Linked DNA regions of Kineosporia sp. NBRC 101731. The protein of the gene in region 1 interacts with the protein of each later gene in a pairwise test. Links are inferred from orthologs where the notes say so. Each region holds a gene or a part of one and is shown on either strand. Other genes may lie near its edges.

Evidence for each region. Proteins that work in one complex are often made in the same cells at the same time.
Region 2: the proteins of rpe (region 1) and eno interact in binary tests that used the Escherichia coli proteins (3 or more experiments, as listed by UniProt). The link is inferred for Kineosporia sp. NBRC 101731 from one-to-one orthologs.

The regions. Positions count from the first base shown.
Region 1 is NZ_BSTC01000006.1:378,531-386,610, reverse strand. Bases 1,957-4,879 are described here. They hold rpe (ribulose-phosphate 3-epimerase), read right to left. Parts: upstream 3,787-4,879; coding sequence 3,127-3,786; downstream 1,957-3,126. Other genes in these bases: QSK05_RS19585 (RsmB/NOP family class I SAM-dependent RNA methyltransferase), read right to left, coding at 4,311-4,879; QSK05_RS19590 (PPOX class F420-dependent oxidoreductase), read left to right, coding at 3,882-4,292; QSK05_RS19600 (riboflavin synthase), read right to left, coding at 2,155-2,781; ribA (GTP cyclohydrolase II), read right to left, coding at 1,957-2,158. In the rest of the region: QSK05_RS19620 (PH domain-containing protein), read right to left, coding at 1-58; QSK05_RS19615 (phosphoribosyl-ATP diphosphatase), read right to left, coding at 55-318; ribH (6,7-dimethyl-8-ribityllumazine synthase), read right to left, coding at 338-823; more of ribA, read right to left, coding at 869-1,956; more of QSK05_RS19585, read right to left, coding at 4,880-5,864; fmt (methionyl-tRNA formyltransferase), read right to left, coding at 6,010-7,005; def (peptide deformylase), read right to left, coding at 7,038-7,583; QSK05_RS19570 (ABC transporter substrate-binding protein), read left to right, coding at 7,726-8,080. UniProt on the Escherichia coli protein: Catalyzes the reversible epimerization of D-ribulose 5-phosphate to D-xylulose 5-phosphate.
Region 2 is NZ_BSTC01000002.1:625,708-631,265, forward strand. What follows is about bases 20-2,980. They hold eno (phosphopyruvate hydratase), read right to left. Parts: upstream 2,162-2,980; coding sequence 878-2,161; downstream 20-877. Other genes in these bases: QSK05_RS10025 (FtsB family cell division protein), read right to left, coding at 20-881; QSK05_RS10035 (DUF885 domain-containing protein), read right to left, coding at 2,332-2,980. In the rest of the region: QSK05_RS10020 (DUF501 domain-containing protein), read right to left, coding at 1-3; more of QSK05_RS10025, read right to left, coding at 1-19; more of QSK05_RS10035, read right to left, coding at 2,981-4,017; QSK05_RS10040 (phosphoribosylaminoimidazolesuccinocarboxamide synthase), read right to left, coding at 4,068-4,901; mazG (nucleoside triphosphate pyrophosphohydrolase), read right to left, coding at 4,940-5,558. UniProt on the Escherichia coli protein: Catalyzes the reversible conversion of 2-phosphoglycerate (2-PG) into phosphoenolpyruvate (PEP). It is essential for the degradation of carbohydrates via glycolysis.

The sequences.
Region 1 (8,080 bases):
GGTCGGCGATCGCCTCTTCTCGGCCCGACTTGCCCGACTGACCGGCCGAGACCGTCACAGGTGCTTATAGACGTCGTCGAGGCTGATGCCCTTGGCGATCATCATCACCTGGAGGTGGTAGAGCAGCTGCGAGATCTCCTCGGCGGCGGCCTCGTCCGACTCGTACTCGGCCGCCATCCACACCTCGGCGGCCTCCTCGACCACCTTCTTGCCGATGCTGTGCACACCGGCGTCGAGGGCGGCAACCGTGCCGGATCCCTCCGGCCGGGTCTGCGCGCGGTGGGTCAACTCGGCGAACAGGGTCTCGAACGTCTTCACGGGTTGAGGGTATCCGGGGTCAGGCCAGGACCGGCGAGGGCAGGTCCTTCAGCACCAGCGCCGCGGCGATCGCGGCGGTGGCGGCCTCGTGACCTTTGTCTTCCCGCGAGCCGGGCAGACCCGCGCGATCCAGGGCCTGGGCCATGTCGTCGCAGGTGAGCAGACCGAACCCGACCGGTACACCGGAACGCACGCTGACGTCGGTCAGACCGTTCGTCGCGGCCTGGCAGACGTAGTCGAAGTGCGGGGTGCCACCCCGCACCACCACGCCGAGCGCGATGACGGCGTCGACACCGGACGCGGCCAGCCGGGAGGCTGCGACAGGGAGCTCGAAACTACCTGGGACCGGCACCTCCACGACGTCTTTCACACCGGCGTCGGCCAGACCGCGTCGCGCACCGTCGATCAGGCCGTTCATGACCTCCTCGTGCCACGAGGCCCAGACCAGACCGACCCGCAGTTGCGAACCGTCCACCGTGATCGTGGGCGCACCCTCGCCACTCATGGCGTTCTCCTTCATTCGTTGCTCGTTGTTCGTTGCCGCTGTGTGTCAGCGCGCGTTCAGGTCGTCCAGCTGGTGGCCCATCAGGTCCCGCTTGCTGGCCAGGTAGGCGGTGTTGTGCGGGTTCACGCCGACCTGCAGGCCGATCCGCATCGTCACCGTGATGCCGTGCTCGGCCAGTCCGGTGAGCTTGGCCGGGTTGTTGGTCAGCAACCGGATCGCGTCCAGGCCCAGGTCGTCGAGCACGGCCGCGGCCGCGCCGTACTCGCGGGCGTCGGCGGGCAGGCCCTGCGCGGTGTTCGCGGCGACCGTGTCGAGCCCGGAGTCCTGCAGCTGGTAGGCGGTGAGCTTGGCCAGCAGGCCGATGCCCCGGCCCTCGTGACCGCGCAGGTAGATCACCACGCCCCCCTCGGAGGCGACACGCTCCAGGGCCGCGTCGAGCTGCGGACCGCAGTCGCAGCGGCTGGAGCCGAACGCGTCACCGGTCAGGCATTCGGAGTGCACCCGCACCAGTGCACCGGTACCGGCGGGCTCCCCCGCGACCAGGGCCACGTGCTCGTGTCCGGTCAGCATGTCGCGGTAGGCGACGGCCCGGAAGTCACCGTGGCTGGTCGGCAGCAGGCTGTCGGCCACCCGGCGCACCCGTGGCGGCGCCGCGACCGGGGCCTCCGGAACGGCCCCCGGGTGCTCCCGGCGGTAGACCACCAGGTCTTCGATGCTGATCAGCGGGAGGCCGAACTCGTCGGCCAGGGCCCGCAGACCGGGCAGGCGGGTGACCGGGCCGGCGTCTTCCACCACCTCGGCGAGCACCCCGACCGGCGGCAGCCCGGCCAGCACACACAGGTCCACGGCCGCCTCGGTGTGGCCACGGCGTTCCAGCACCCCACCCGGTCGGGCCCGCAGCGGGAAAACGTGCCCGGGACGCACCAGGTCTTCGGGCCCGGTGCGGCCGTCAGCCAGCAGGCGCAGGGTCACCGAGCGGTCGGCGGCGCTGATACCGGTCGAGATGCCCGACCGGGCGTCGACGCTGACCGTGTAGGCCGTACGCAGCGACTCCTCGTTGCGCTCCACCATGTGCGGCAGCGCCAGCGCGTCGGCGCGGTCGTCGAGCATCGGGGCGCAGAGCACGCCGGAGGTGTGCCGCACGGTCCAGCCCACCCACTCCGGCGAGGCGTTGACGGCCGCCAGGATGACGTCGCCCTCGTTCTCCCGGTCGGCGTCGTCCACCACCAGAACCGGCAGGCCGGCCCGCAGTGCCTCCAGGGCCTTCTCCACCGGGTCCAGGGCGATGTCGCCGTACCGAACCTCGTTCTCGTGCACCTGCAGGTCCCCGCTCATCGTGGAGCCACCGTCTCTTCCGTGAATGTGGGAGCGGTGCTCAGCCGCTCCACGTACTTCGCCAGCACGTCCACCTCGAGGTTCACCGGCTCTCCGACGGCGCGGTGCCCGAGCGTGGTGCGGGAAAGAGTCTCCGGGATCAGCGAGACGGTGACGACCGTGGGGCCGTCGGTGAGATCAGCGATCGTCAGGGAGACGCCGTCGATCGTGATCGAGCCCTTGGCCACCACATAACGGGCCAGCTCGGCCGGGATCTCGACGCGCACCAGCTCCCAGTTGTCGCCGGGCACCCGCTCGACGACGGTGCCGGTGCCGTCGACGTGGCCCTGCACGACGTGACCGCCGAACCGTCCGTTCGCCGCCAGCGGGCGCTCGAGGTTCACCGGGACGCCGGGGGCGGCAGTGCGCAGGGAGCTGCGTTTGAGCGTCTCGGCCATCACATCGGCCGTGAACGTGTCACCGGCCAGTTCGACCACCGTGAGGCAGACACCGTTGACCGCGATCGATGCGCCGGGCACGGCGTCGGAAGTCACCAGCGGCCCCCGTACGGTCACCCGGGCGGAGTCCGCCCCGGGCACCAGTTCGACCACCTGGCCCAGCTCTTCAACGATCCCGGTGAACATCAGTGACCCTCCTACCACGCCGTGGGGCGGGCTCCGGGGGTCACGACGGGAAGAGCTGCCGGCCCATCCCGTCATCGGGAGAGGCTGACGCGTCGTATCGGTACCGAGGCAGCCCTCACCGAGGGCACACCAACGGCACCGCGTGCTGCCTCCCATCCGGACTTTCACCGTCGGTCCCGGAATTCCACCAGGTCAACCGCCCGCATCACGAGGACACGGTCGGGTCGCGGACTGTCACCGCCGGTTCGGAATTACACCGACCCCGGAGCACGCACTGCTATCAGTTACTGAACTGCCCAACAGTCTGCCACCGAACGTTGTTCCCGGGAACGGCGGGTCTCGCGATCAGCAGGCCGCAGCGGCGAGTTCACGCAACTGGGTGATGCTCGCCGCGGCATCCTGTGCCCCGTACACGGCCGAACCGGCCACGAACACGTCGGCCCCGGCGTCGGCACAGCGCTCGATCGTCGCCACCGACACGCCGCCGTCGACCTGGATCCACACGTCCAGGCCGGAGTCCTTCACGGCGGCCCGGGTGCGGCGGATCTTCGGCAGCATCGACTCCAGGAACGGCTGGCCGCCGAAACCGGGCTCGACCGTCATGATCAGCAGCATGTCGATCTCGGGCAGCAGCTCGAGATACGGCTCGATCGCGGTGGTCGGCTTCACCGCGAGCCCGGCCCGGGCCCCCTGCTTGCGCAGCTCGCGCGCCAGGCGGATCGGGGCGCCGGCGGCCTCGGCGTGGAACGTCACGCTCTTGGCACCCACCTCGGCGAAGGCCGGGGCCCAGCGGTCCGGGTCCTCGATCATCAGGTGGCAGTCGACCGGGACCGGCGACACCTTCAGGATCGACTCGACGACCGGCAGACCGAGCGTGAGGTTCGGGACGAAGTGGTTGTCCATCACGTCGACGTGCGCCCAGTCGGCGCTCGCGATGCGCTCGAGCTCACGGCCGATCTGGGAGAAGTCGGAGTTCAGGATGCTGGGAGAGATCTGGATGCCCACGGCCCCAGAGCCTAGTGCGGAGTCAGGAGCCGGTCGCAGGCGGTAGGTCCCCGGAAGCTTGACCTGAAGTCAGGTTCATCTTCGAGGATCGGTCCATGACCACGCGCCCCGAGACCGCCCACGACGAGTTCACGCCGCCGATCGTCGCCTACATCACCACGCAGACGCTCGGCCGCCTGGCCACGGTCGACGCGAACAACGCCCCCCAGAACAGCCCCGTGGGATTCACCCACAACGCCGAACTGGGCACCATCGACATCCGCGGCTGGAACCTCGGTGATTCCCGCAAGTTCCGGAACATCGAGAGAAACCCGGCAGTATCGTTCGTGATCGACGACATCCCTTCGGTCGACCCGTGGCGGGTACGCCTGGTGGAGATCCGCGGCACGGCCGAGGCTCTGCGCGGCATTCCGGCCGAGGGCGGCACGAGCGGCGAGATGATCCGCATCCACCCGCGCCGCATCATCACCTTCGGCCTGGACGGCGAGCCGCCGCCCCACGACTGAGGATTGCTGGGGCTTGTCCTAGGCCTTGCGGCGCAGCAGGGACAGGTACATCGAGTCGGTGCCGTGCAGGTGCGTCCACAGCTGCACGCCCGGGCCCTCGCCGAGGTACAGGTCGTCGGTGCCGGGCAGGCGCCGCGAGCCGATCAGGTCACGCATCACGGCCGGGGTGTCGAGGCGCTCCACGTCGTCCCGGCCCCGCAGCACGTCGTCGACCACCATCCGGGTCTCGGCCGGGTGCGGGGAGCACGTGGCGTACGCCACCACTCCGCCCGGCCGGACCGCGGCCAGCGCCGACTCCAGCAGCGCGCGCTGCAGCGGGGCCAGCGAGGTGAGGTCGGACGGGGTGCGGCGCCAGCGGGCCTCCGGACGACGGCGCAGCGCGCCCAGCCCGGTGCACGGAACGTCCACGAGGACCCGGTCGTAGCGGCCCGGCTCGGCCTCCCCGACGGTGCGGCCGTCCCGCACCCGCACGTCGTAGGCGCACTGCACGGCGGCCAGCGACTGCTGCACCAGCCCGGCCCGGTGCTCGGCCGACTCCACCGCGACCAGCTCGGCGTCGTCACCGACCAGGCCGGCCGTGTGCCGCTCGGCCAGCAGCGCCGCGAGCAGCGCGGCCTTGCCGCCCGGCCCGGCACACAGGTCGAGCCACCGGCCCCGGTCGGGGCCCACGGTCGACGCGGCCGCCGCCCCGAGCGCGACCAGCTGGCTGCCCTCGTCCTGCACGCGGGCACGGCCCTGACGGATCGCCGAGACGTCGTCGGGCGCGCCCTTCAGGATGGCCGCGACCGGTGACAGGACACCGGGCTGCGCGTGCTCCCCGTCGGTCAGCTCGGCCACGTCGGCGAGCCCGGGCAGCGCCGCGGCGACCACCGACGGGCGGGCGTTGTGCGAGGCCAGCAGCGCCGGCAGCTCGTCGGCCGGACGGCCGCTCCCCCGCAGCGCGTCACGCAGGGAACGCACGATCCACTCCGGGTGCGAGTACCGCACCGACAGGTTGCCGTCCGGGTTCTTCGCCGCGTCGGGCGCCACCCGCTCCATCCACTCGGTCTCGTCGCGCTCGCCGACCCGGCGCAGGACGGCGTTCGCGAACCGGGACGCGCCCGGCCCGGCGACCGAGCGCACCAGGTCGACCGTGGTGGAGACGGCGGCGTGCGGCGGGACCCGCATGTGCAGCAACTGGTGGACACCCAGGCGTAGGGCGTCGAGCACAGCCGGGTCGATCTCGGCGATCGGGCGGTCGGTGCCGGCCGCGATGATCGCGTCGTAGCTGCCCCGGCCACGCAGGGCACCGTAGGCCAGCTCGGTGGCCAGGCCGGCGTCGCGACCGCGCAGCCGGGCCCGGCGCAGCATGCCCGGCAGGATCAGGTTGGCGTAGGCGTCGCGCTCGGTGACGGCCCGCAGGGTCTCGTAGGCGACGCCCCGGGCGGGGTCGACGGCGGTCGGGCGACCGCCCGTCGGCCTGCTCTCGGGGCTGCCCGAGCGCGAGGAGTCCCGGCCACCGGCCCGGCCGGGTTTGCCGCCCACACGGCGGGGCGGGCCGGAAGGCCGGCCGGCCGAAGTCTGCTTGCTCATGACGCCCTCTCGAAAGCCGAGGCCAGGCGCACAGGCGCCACAACGTCCTCAAGCACGTACCTGCTACCCCGGCCGGCGACCGGGGCAATGACTGTCAGCAGTCCTTGCAAAAGCCTGTTATCACGAGCCGGGCGGGCCGGGCCGCTCACGCAACACCACCGGGAGCCGCGGTGACCGCGGCGTCCTCGGGTGCGTCCTCAAGCCCCAGACGTTCATCGCCGGCCGGGCGCGCACCGCGCGCCCAGTCCACGGCGGCCATCGCCTTCTTACCCGCCGGGCGCACCTCACCCAGCACCACGGGCCCCGTGGCGGTACCGACATGCACGGCCTTCTTCAGCACGCGCAGTTCACCCGGAGCCAGCGGTTGCGCGCCCTCCTCCGTCTCCACGACGAGGAGGGACACCGGGCCCAGGCCGAGGCGAGCCCCCCGGAACGTGGTCCAGGCCCCCGGCGCGGGCGTGCAGCCACGCACCCGGCGGTCGATGGCCACGGCGGGCTGCGCCCAGTCGACGCGAGCCTCCTCGACCAAGATCTTGGGCGCCAGCGACACACCCTCCTCGGGTTGCGGATGGGCCTCGATCTCGCCCGTCTCCAGGCCGTCCAGCACCGCGACCAGCAGGCCCGCACCGCCTTCGGCGAGCCGGCCGAGGAGATCACCGGCGGTGTCACCCGCATGCACGGTCTGGGTCATGACGCCGTAGACAGGACCGGTGTCCAGGCCCTTCTCCAGCTGGAACACCGACGCACCGGTGACCTGGTCACCCGCCATCAGCGCACGCTGCACCGGGGCCGCGCCGCGCCAGGCGGGCAGCACCGAGAAGTGCAGGTTCACCCAGCCGTGCCGCGGCACGTCGAGCGCACGCTGCGGCACGAGGGCGCCGTAGGCGATGACGGCGACACAGTCCGGGGCCAGTTCCTTCAGCAGTTCCAGAAACTCCGGGTCACCGGGTTTCGCCGGCTGGAGCACGGGCAGGCCGTGCTCGTCACCCCACTGCGCGACCGGCGAGCGGGAGACCTTGCGGCCCCGCCCCGCCACGGTGTCGGGCCGGGTGAGCACGGCGATGATCTCGTGGGGCGAGGCATGGATCGCCTCTAGTGGCGGCAGGGCGACCTCGGGGGTGCCCGCGACGATGATGCGCACGGTGGAGTCTCGCTGACGTTGGAGCGGGCGAACTAGACGGCGCGCCCGAAGGTGGCGTGCGGGCTGACCTTGACCTGCGGCGGGGCGCCGCCGGCCCATTCGGCCTCGCGGATGGCCTTCAGCGCGAGCTTGCGGGTCTCCCGGTCGAGCCGGTCGATGAACAGGATGCCGTCGAGGTGATCGGTCTCGTGCTGGATGCAGCGGGCCAGGAGCTCGGTGCCCTCGATCTCGACGGGTTCACCGTGCTGGTCGAAACCCTTGGCCACGACCCGCAGCGAGCGCTTGGTCTCGAACACCAGGTCCGGCAGCGACAGGCAGCCCTCGCCGCCCTCCTGCTCCTCGACGGACAGGTCGAGGTCGGGGTTGATGAGGTGCCCGAGCAGGCCGTCCACGTAGTAGGTGAACACCCGCAGCCCGACACCGATCTGCGGCGCGGCCAGGCCGGCACCCGGCGCGTCCATCATCGTGTCCTGGAGGTCTTTGACCAGGGTGCGCAGCTCGCGGTCGAAATCGACGACCGGCTCGGCCTTGGAGCGCAGCACGGGGTCGCCGAACAGGCGGATGGTCTGGATAGGCACCGAACGAGTCTACGGGCCGGGCGCAAATTCCCCGTCCGGAGCGCGGCCGGACCTGACATAAGATCGGAACATGGTGAAACAAGGCCGCAATCAGCCGCTCCTAGCCTCAGCCGATCATAGTTGGTACCTAGATCGGAGCACCATGTCGCGTCGTCCCGAACCCGCCCTGCTCGGCCGTCGTCGCCTCTTCCAGGCCGGGGCCATGGTGCTGGCCGGAGTTCCCCTGCTGGCGGCCTGCGGTTCGGACAGCGACGCCGCCGCGACCCCCGGCGACGGAGGCAGCGCGAGCTTCGGCGAGATCGCCGTGCAGCTGTCGTGGATCAAGAACATCGAGTTCGCCGGTGAGTACATGGCGACCACGAAGGGCTACTACGAGAAGGCCGGCTTCACCAAGGTCGAGCTGGTCGCGGGCGGCGCCTCGGGGACCACCGCGGAGTCGGCACTGGCCACCGGTAAAGCCTTCGTCGGCCTCTCCACCCCGACCGTGGTCGCCCCGG
Region 2 (5,558 bases), on another replicon or contig:
CACGGCACCTCGGTGGCGGCCTGGGCCTCGCCCTGCGACCCGGCGGTCTGGGCCGACAGCCAGACGCTGGTGAACCAGGACCGGTTCCCCACGGGCACGTCGGCCTCGCCGGTGCTGCTCGGGCTGACACTGGGGCTGGGCGTGGGATCGGAGACCGCGTAACCGGTCTCCCCCGGCATCACGTAGTTGAGCCGGGAGCGGGCCTGGGCTCGCACGTAGTCGTCGTCCTTCCAGCGTTCCTTCTGCTTCTGCAGATCGGAGACGTCTTCCTGGGCCTGGCTGACCTCTGCCCGCACCGACTCGATCTCCGAGCGCTGCACCAGCCACTTCTGGAAGTAGGGCAGGATCGCAAGTGCGAGCGCGGCCATCACTGCACCGAGAACCCATACCGGGCGCCCGGTTCCGAAGCCGAAGCCGCGTCCGCGGGAACCTCGGCCGGCCGATCCGGCACGGGGCCGGGCCGATCCCGGCCGGGTGCTCGTGGGGCGCAGTCCGCCGGAGCGGGAGGCCGTCACCCGGGGCGCGCGCTTCTTGGTCGGGGTGTGTGAGATCGGGGAGCGCTGTGCCCTCGCGGCGGCGGCCTGTTTCTTCTTCGCCGCGGCCGCACGCTCGGCGGCAGTCACCGGTGAGGTGGGTCGCTTCACCGGTCGCTGGGCCGAGGCCCTCTGGGCGGCGCTCTTCTGAGCCGCGGCCTTCTGGGCGGCGCTCTTCTGGCCGGCACTTCGCTGGGCAGGGGTCTTCGAGGCGATGGTCTTCTTCGTGGCGGCCTTCTGGGCCGCCGGAACACCGGGGCCGGCCGCCCGCGCGCGGGGTGCGCGTGGTGCACCGGAGGGATCAGGGATCCCTCCGGAACCGGGCGCGGGCGGACGGCGTGGGCTCATCGGTGGGCGAACCGGGGGAACGCGCCGGCGCCGGCGTACACCGCGGCGTCGTCGAGCTCTTCCTCGATGCGGAGCAGCTGGTTGTACTTGGCCACCCGGTCCGAGCGGGCCGGGGCGCCGGTCTTGATCTGGCCACAGTCGACGGCGACGGCCAGGTCGGCGATCGTCGTGTCCTCGGTCTCGCCGGAACGGTGGCTCATCATGCAGCGGTAACCGTTGCGGTGGGCCAGGGCGACGGCGTCGAACGTCTCCGTCAGGGTGCCGATCTGGTTCACCTTGACCAGCAGCGCGTTGGCGGCGCCGGTCTCGATGCCCTGCTGCAGGCGGGCCGGGTTGGTGACGAACAGGTCGTCGCCGACGATCTGCACCTTGGAACCGACGGCGGTGGTGAGGGCCGTCCAGCCCTCCCAGTCGCTCTCGTCCAGCGGGTCCTCGATGGAGACCAGCGGGTAGTCGTTGACCAGGCTGGTGTAGAACTCAATCATCTCGGCGGAGGTGCGCTTGCCACCCTCGAACGAGTAGACGCCCTCGCTGTGGAACTCGGAGGCGGCCACGTCGAGCGCCAGGCCCAGGTCGGTGCCCAGCACGTAGCCGGCCTTGTCGACCGCGGTGGCGATGAGCTCCAGGGCCTCCTTGGTGCCGGCGACGCTCGGGGCGAAGCCACCCTCGTCGCCCAGACCGGTGCTCAGGCCCTGGGCCTTCAGCACGGACTTGAGCGAGTGGTAGACCTCGGCACCCATCCGCAGGGCCTCCTTGAAGGAGGGCGCACCGAACGGGGCGATCATGAATTCCTGCACGTCCACGCCGCTGTCGGCGTGGGCGCCACCGTTGACGATGTTCATCATCGGCACCGGGAGGATGTGCGCGTTCGGGCCACCGAGGTAGCGGAACAGCGGCAGTTCGGCCGACTCGGCCGCAGCCTTGGCCACAGCCAGGGAGGCGCCGAGGATGGCGTTCGCACCCAGGGTCGCCTTGTTGTCGGTACCGTCCAGGTCGAGCATCGCCTGGTCGATCATGCGCTGGTCGCTGGCCTCGAAGCCGAGGAGGGCGGGCTGGATCTGGTCGAGCACGGCGTTGACCGCGTTCTCGACGCCCTTGCCCAGGTAGCGCTTCTTGTCGCCGTCACGGCGCTCGACCGCCTCGAAAGCGCCCGTGGAGGCGCCGGAGGGGACCGCCGCGCGGGCGATGGTGCCGTCGTCCAGAGCCACCTCGACCTCGACGGTGGGGTTGCCCCGTGAATCGAGAATCTCTCGGGCTCCGACGGCCTCGATGCTTGCCATGCTTGCTGCTCCTGCTCGTCAGACCGGTTTCAGTGGAGTTTCTGTGGACCGTTACGTCTACGCAACTACGTAACCGAGCCTATCGTCCGGCCTGTGGCCCACCCCTCACCTGGGGGCAGGTGTCCGGGGGCCGAAGGTCCTGCTAATGCCTGACTCCCCACAAGTGGGATTCAGTCGAGTCCCAGTAATGCCCGCAGGTGCCGGGGCGGTGGCGCCCCGTGTGCCAGTAACTCGTCGTGCACCTGCCGTTTCGACCAGTCCGGGTTCTCCGCGTGAATCCGACCGGCCAGGTCGCGGATCTCGCGGTGCCCCACGTAGTAGGTGGACAACTGGGTGGAGGTGAGCAGCGCCCGTCGCCACTTGCCCGCCGCCTCACCCTCCTCCTGGTGGCCGCGAGCTGTCATCAGCAGCATCGCCTCGTCCTCGGTCATGCCGTGCGCGTGCACCCGCACGTCGAGGATCGCGTTGATCGCGCTGCGCAACGCCATCTTCAGCGTCATCAGCCGCAGCCACATGTCGTCGTCGTTGTTGCCGGAACCCAGGCCGAACGAGGCGATGAGCTCCTCGGCGTAGACCGCCCAGCCCTCGATGAACGTGCCGCTGCGGATCGCACTACGCACCGGCGTGGTGCCGCGGTACCGGTTGCCGTGCGCCAGTTGCAGCGCATGCCCCGGAATCGCCTCGTGCACCGCAAGATTGCGCAGCATGTGGCCGTTGTACTCGCGGTAGAAAGCGTCGGTGCGGGCCTGGTCCCACTCGGCGGGGGTGGGCGCCACGGCGAAGAACGTGGGGAGCGTGCCGTCGGCCGCCCCGGGCTCCAGCGGCCCGGGCGGGTCGCAGTAGGCCACGGCGATGCCGGCCCGCGACGGCGGCATCTCGATCACGTGGATCGGCGCCGGGGGCACGGTGACCAGATCGAGCTCCCGCACCCGGGCGGCCAGCAGAACCAGTGCCTGCTCACAGAGCGGGCGGATGGACGTGGGGGTCACCGGTGCGCTCGCGGCCGCCTGGTCGAGCACCTCCCGCACGAGCGTCTCCGACATCGGCCGGCCGCTGATCCGGCAGGCCAGCTCGGCAATGTCCTCCTCGATCGCCTGGAGGTCGCTCTCGGCCCGGGTGAGCAGGGCGTCGGGACCGGTCTCGGTGTCGAGGGTGTACCAGAGCCGGGCCGCGTAGTTGAGCTCGCCCAGACGCGGGTCGCCGTCGCTGACCGGCAGCTGCGCCTCCAGCCAGCGGGCGTGGTCGCGCAGGGCCTCCACCGCCGCGTCGCGCACCTCGCGAACCCCGGAGGCGAGGGACTCGTCTTGTGCCAGCAGTGGTTCCAGGTCTTCGGTCAGCAGCGGCACGGTACCCCGGGCCTGGCCGATGGCGGTCTGCACCGCGGGCCGGGGCATGTCGCGCAGCACGTCACGGGCCTGGGCCAGCCGCTGCGGCACCTGGCCCAGCCGGGCCGCCAGCGCCCGCAGCCGCTCGGGCGCCGGGCCCTCGCGGCTGATCAGCGGATACAGCCCGTCGGCGGGCAGGTGCAGGAGGGGGTCGTTCTCGAAACGGCGCAGCTCCGTCTGTTCCCACAGGGTGCCGCTCACCCGGGTCCGGAGGATCTCCAGGTCGACCCGGTCGCCCGGGGTGAGGGCGGTGTCGTCGACGTCGTCCAGCGCGGACATCGCGTCGACCAGCATCGAGGCCCGCCGGATCGTGGCCTCGACGGTGAGTTCGGTGGTCAGTTCGTCGTAACGGTGATCGCCCAGCTCGGTGGCCTCTTCGGGTGCGGCCTCGAGCAGGGCGTCCAGCACCTTCGTGGCGGCGTCACGGAATCTCGCGGTCACGATCGGGTCATCGTCCTGCTGCTCGCGCATGCACCCCATCGTGCCGCACGATCAGGCCAAGAACCCGCTCAGAGCAGGATTTACCAGCGGTTGCCGGTGATTCGCTCATAGACGTCGACGTAGAGGGCGCGGGTCTTCTCCACGATCTGCGCGGGGATCTCGGGGCCGGGATAGGTCTTGTCCCAGCCACTGGCCAGCGACCAGTCTCGGACAAACTGCTTGTCCCACGACTGCTGCGGGCCGCCCGGGGCCCAGGTGTTGGCCGGCCAGAACCGCGAGGAGTCGGGAGTCAGCACCTCGTCGCCGAGCACCAGCTCACCGGCGGCGTCGATCCCGAACTCCAGCTTGGTGTCGGCGATGATCACACCGCTGCGGGCGGCGATCTGCGCGCCCCGGGTGTAGACGGCCAGCGTCAGCTCCCGCAGCCGGTCGCTGAGGTCGGCGCCCTGCTGGGCCACCACCTCGTCGAAGGTCATGAACTCGTCGTGACCCTCGGTGGCCTTCGTGGTCGGTGTGAACACCGGCGCGGGCAGCTTCGACGCCTCCACCAGGCCCTCGGGCAGCGCGAGACCGGAGATGGCACCGTCGCGGCGGTACTCCTGCAGGCCGAGGCCGGCCAGGTAGCCGCGGGCGATGCATTCCACGGGCACCATGGTCAGTTTCTTGCAGCGCACGGCCCGGCCGGCCCACTCCGGCGGCACGTCGGTGCCGGAGATGATGTGGTTCGGGACAACGTCTTTGATCTGCTCGAACCACCACAGCGAGAGCTGCGTGAGAATCGCGCCCTTGTCCGGGATCGGCGTCGGCAGGATCACGTCGTAGACCGACATCCGGTCGGAGGCGACCAGGATGATGTCGTCGCCGTCGGCGTAGACCTCACGCACCTTGCCGGAGTGGAGCAACTGCGGGCTCATCTAGAACTGCCTTTCCTCATCGCGCAGAGGAGCCCAACTTACTGTGACGGCGGGACCAGCCGGCCCAGAGCCGCCCGCAGCGTGGCCTCGGCGTCCTGCCCCGACACCCGGGCCAGCACCACCAACCGCAACAGGGCCTCCGCCAGCTCGTCGCCTTCGGCCGCCTTCTCCACGGCCTCGTCCAGGTCGGCCCCGGCCCGGGACAGCCGGCCGATCATCTTCTGCGCCTTGGCGAGGGCCGGCAGCGTGGCCGGGATGCCCTCGAAGCCCTGGCGGCCGGCTTTCTCCGCCGCCTTCAGAACCTCCCACGACGCCTCGGCATCCTGCGCCGAACCAGCCGATTCGTCACCGAACACGTGGGGATGGCGCCGGATCAGCTTGGCCACGATCCCGGCGGCGACCTCGTCGATGCCGAAGCCCGCCTCCTCCTCCGCCATCCGGGCGTGGAACACCACCTGCAGCAACAGGTCGCCGAGCTCTTCCTGCACGTGGGCGGGGTCACCGGCCTCGACCGCCTCGATCACCTCGTGCGTCTCCTCCAGCAGGAACGGCAGCAGCGAGGTGTGCGTCTGCTCGCCGTCCCAGGGGCAGCCCCCGGGTGAGCGCAGCGTGTCCATCACCGCGACCAGGTCCAGGAGCCGCGAGCCAGGCACGTCA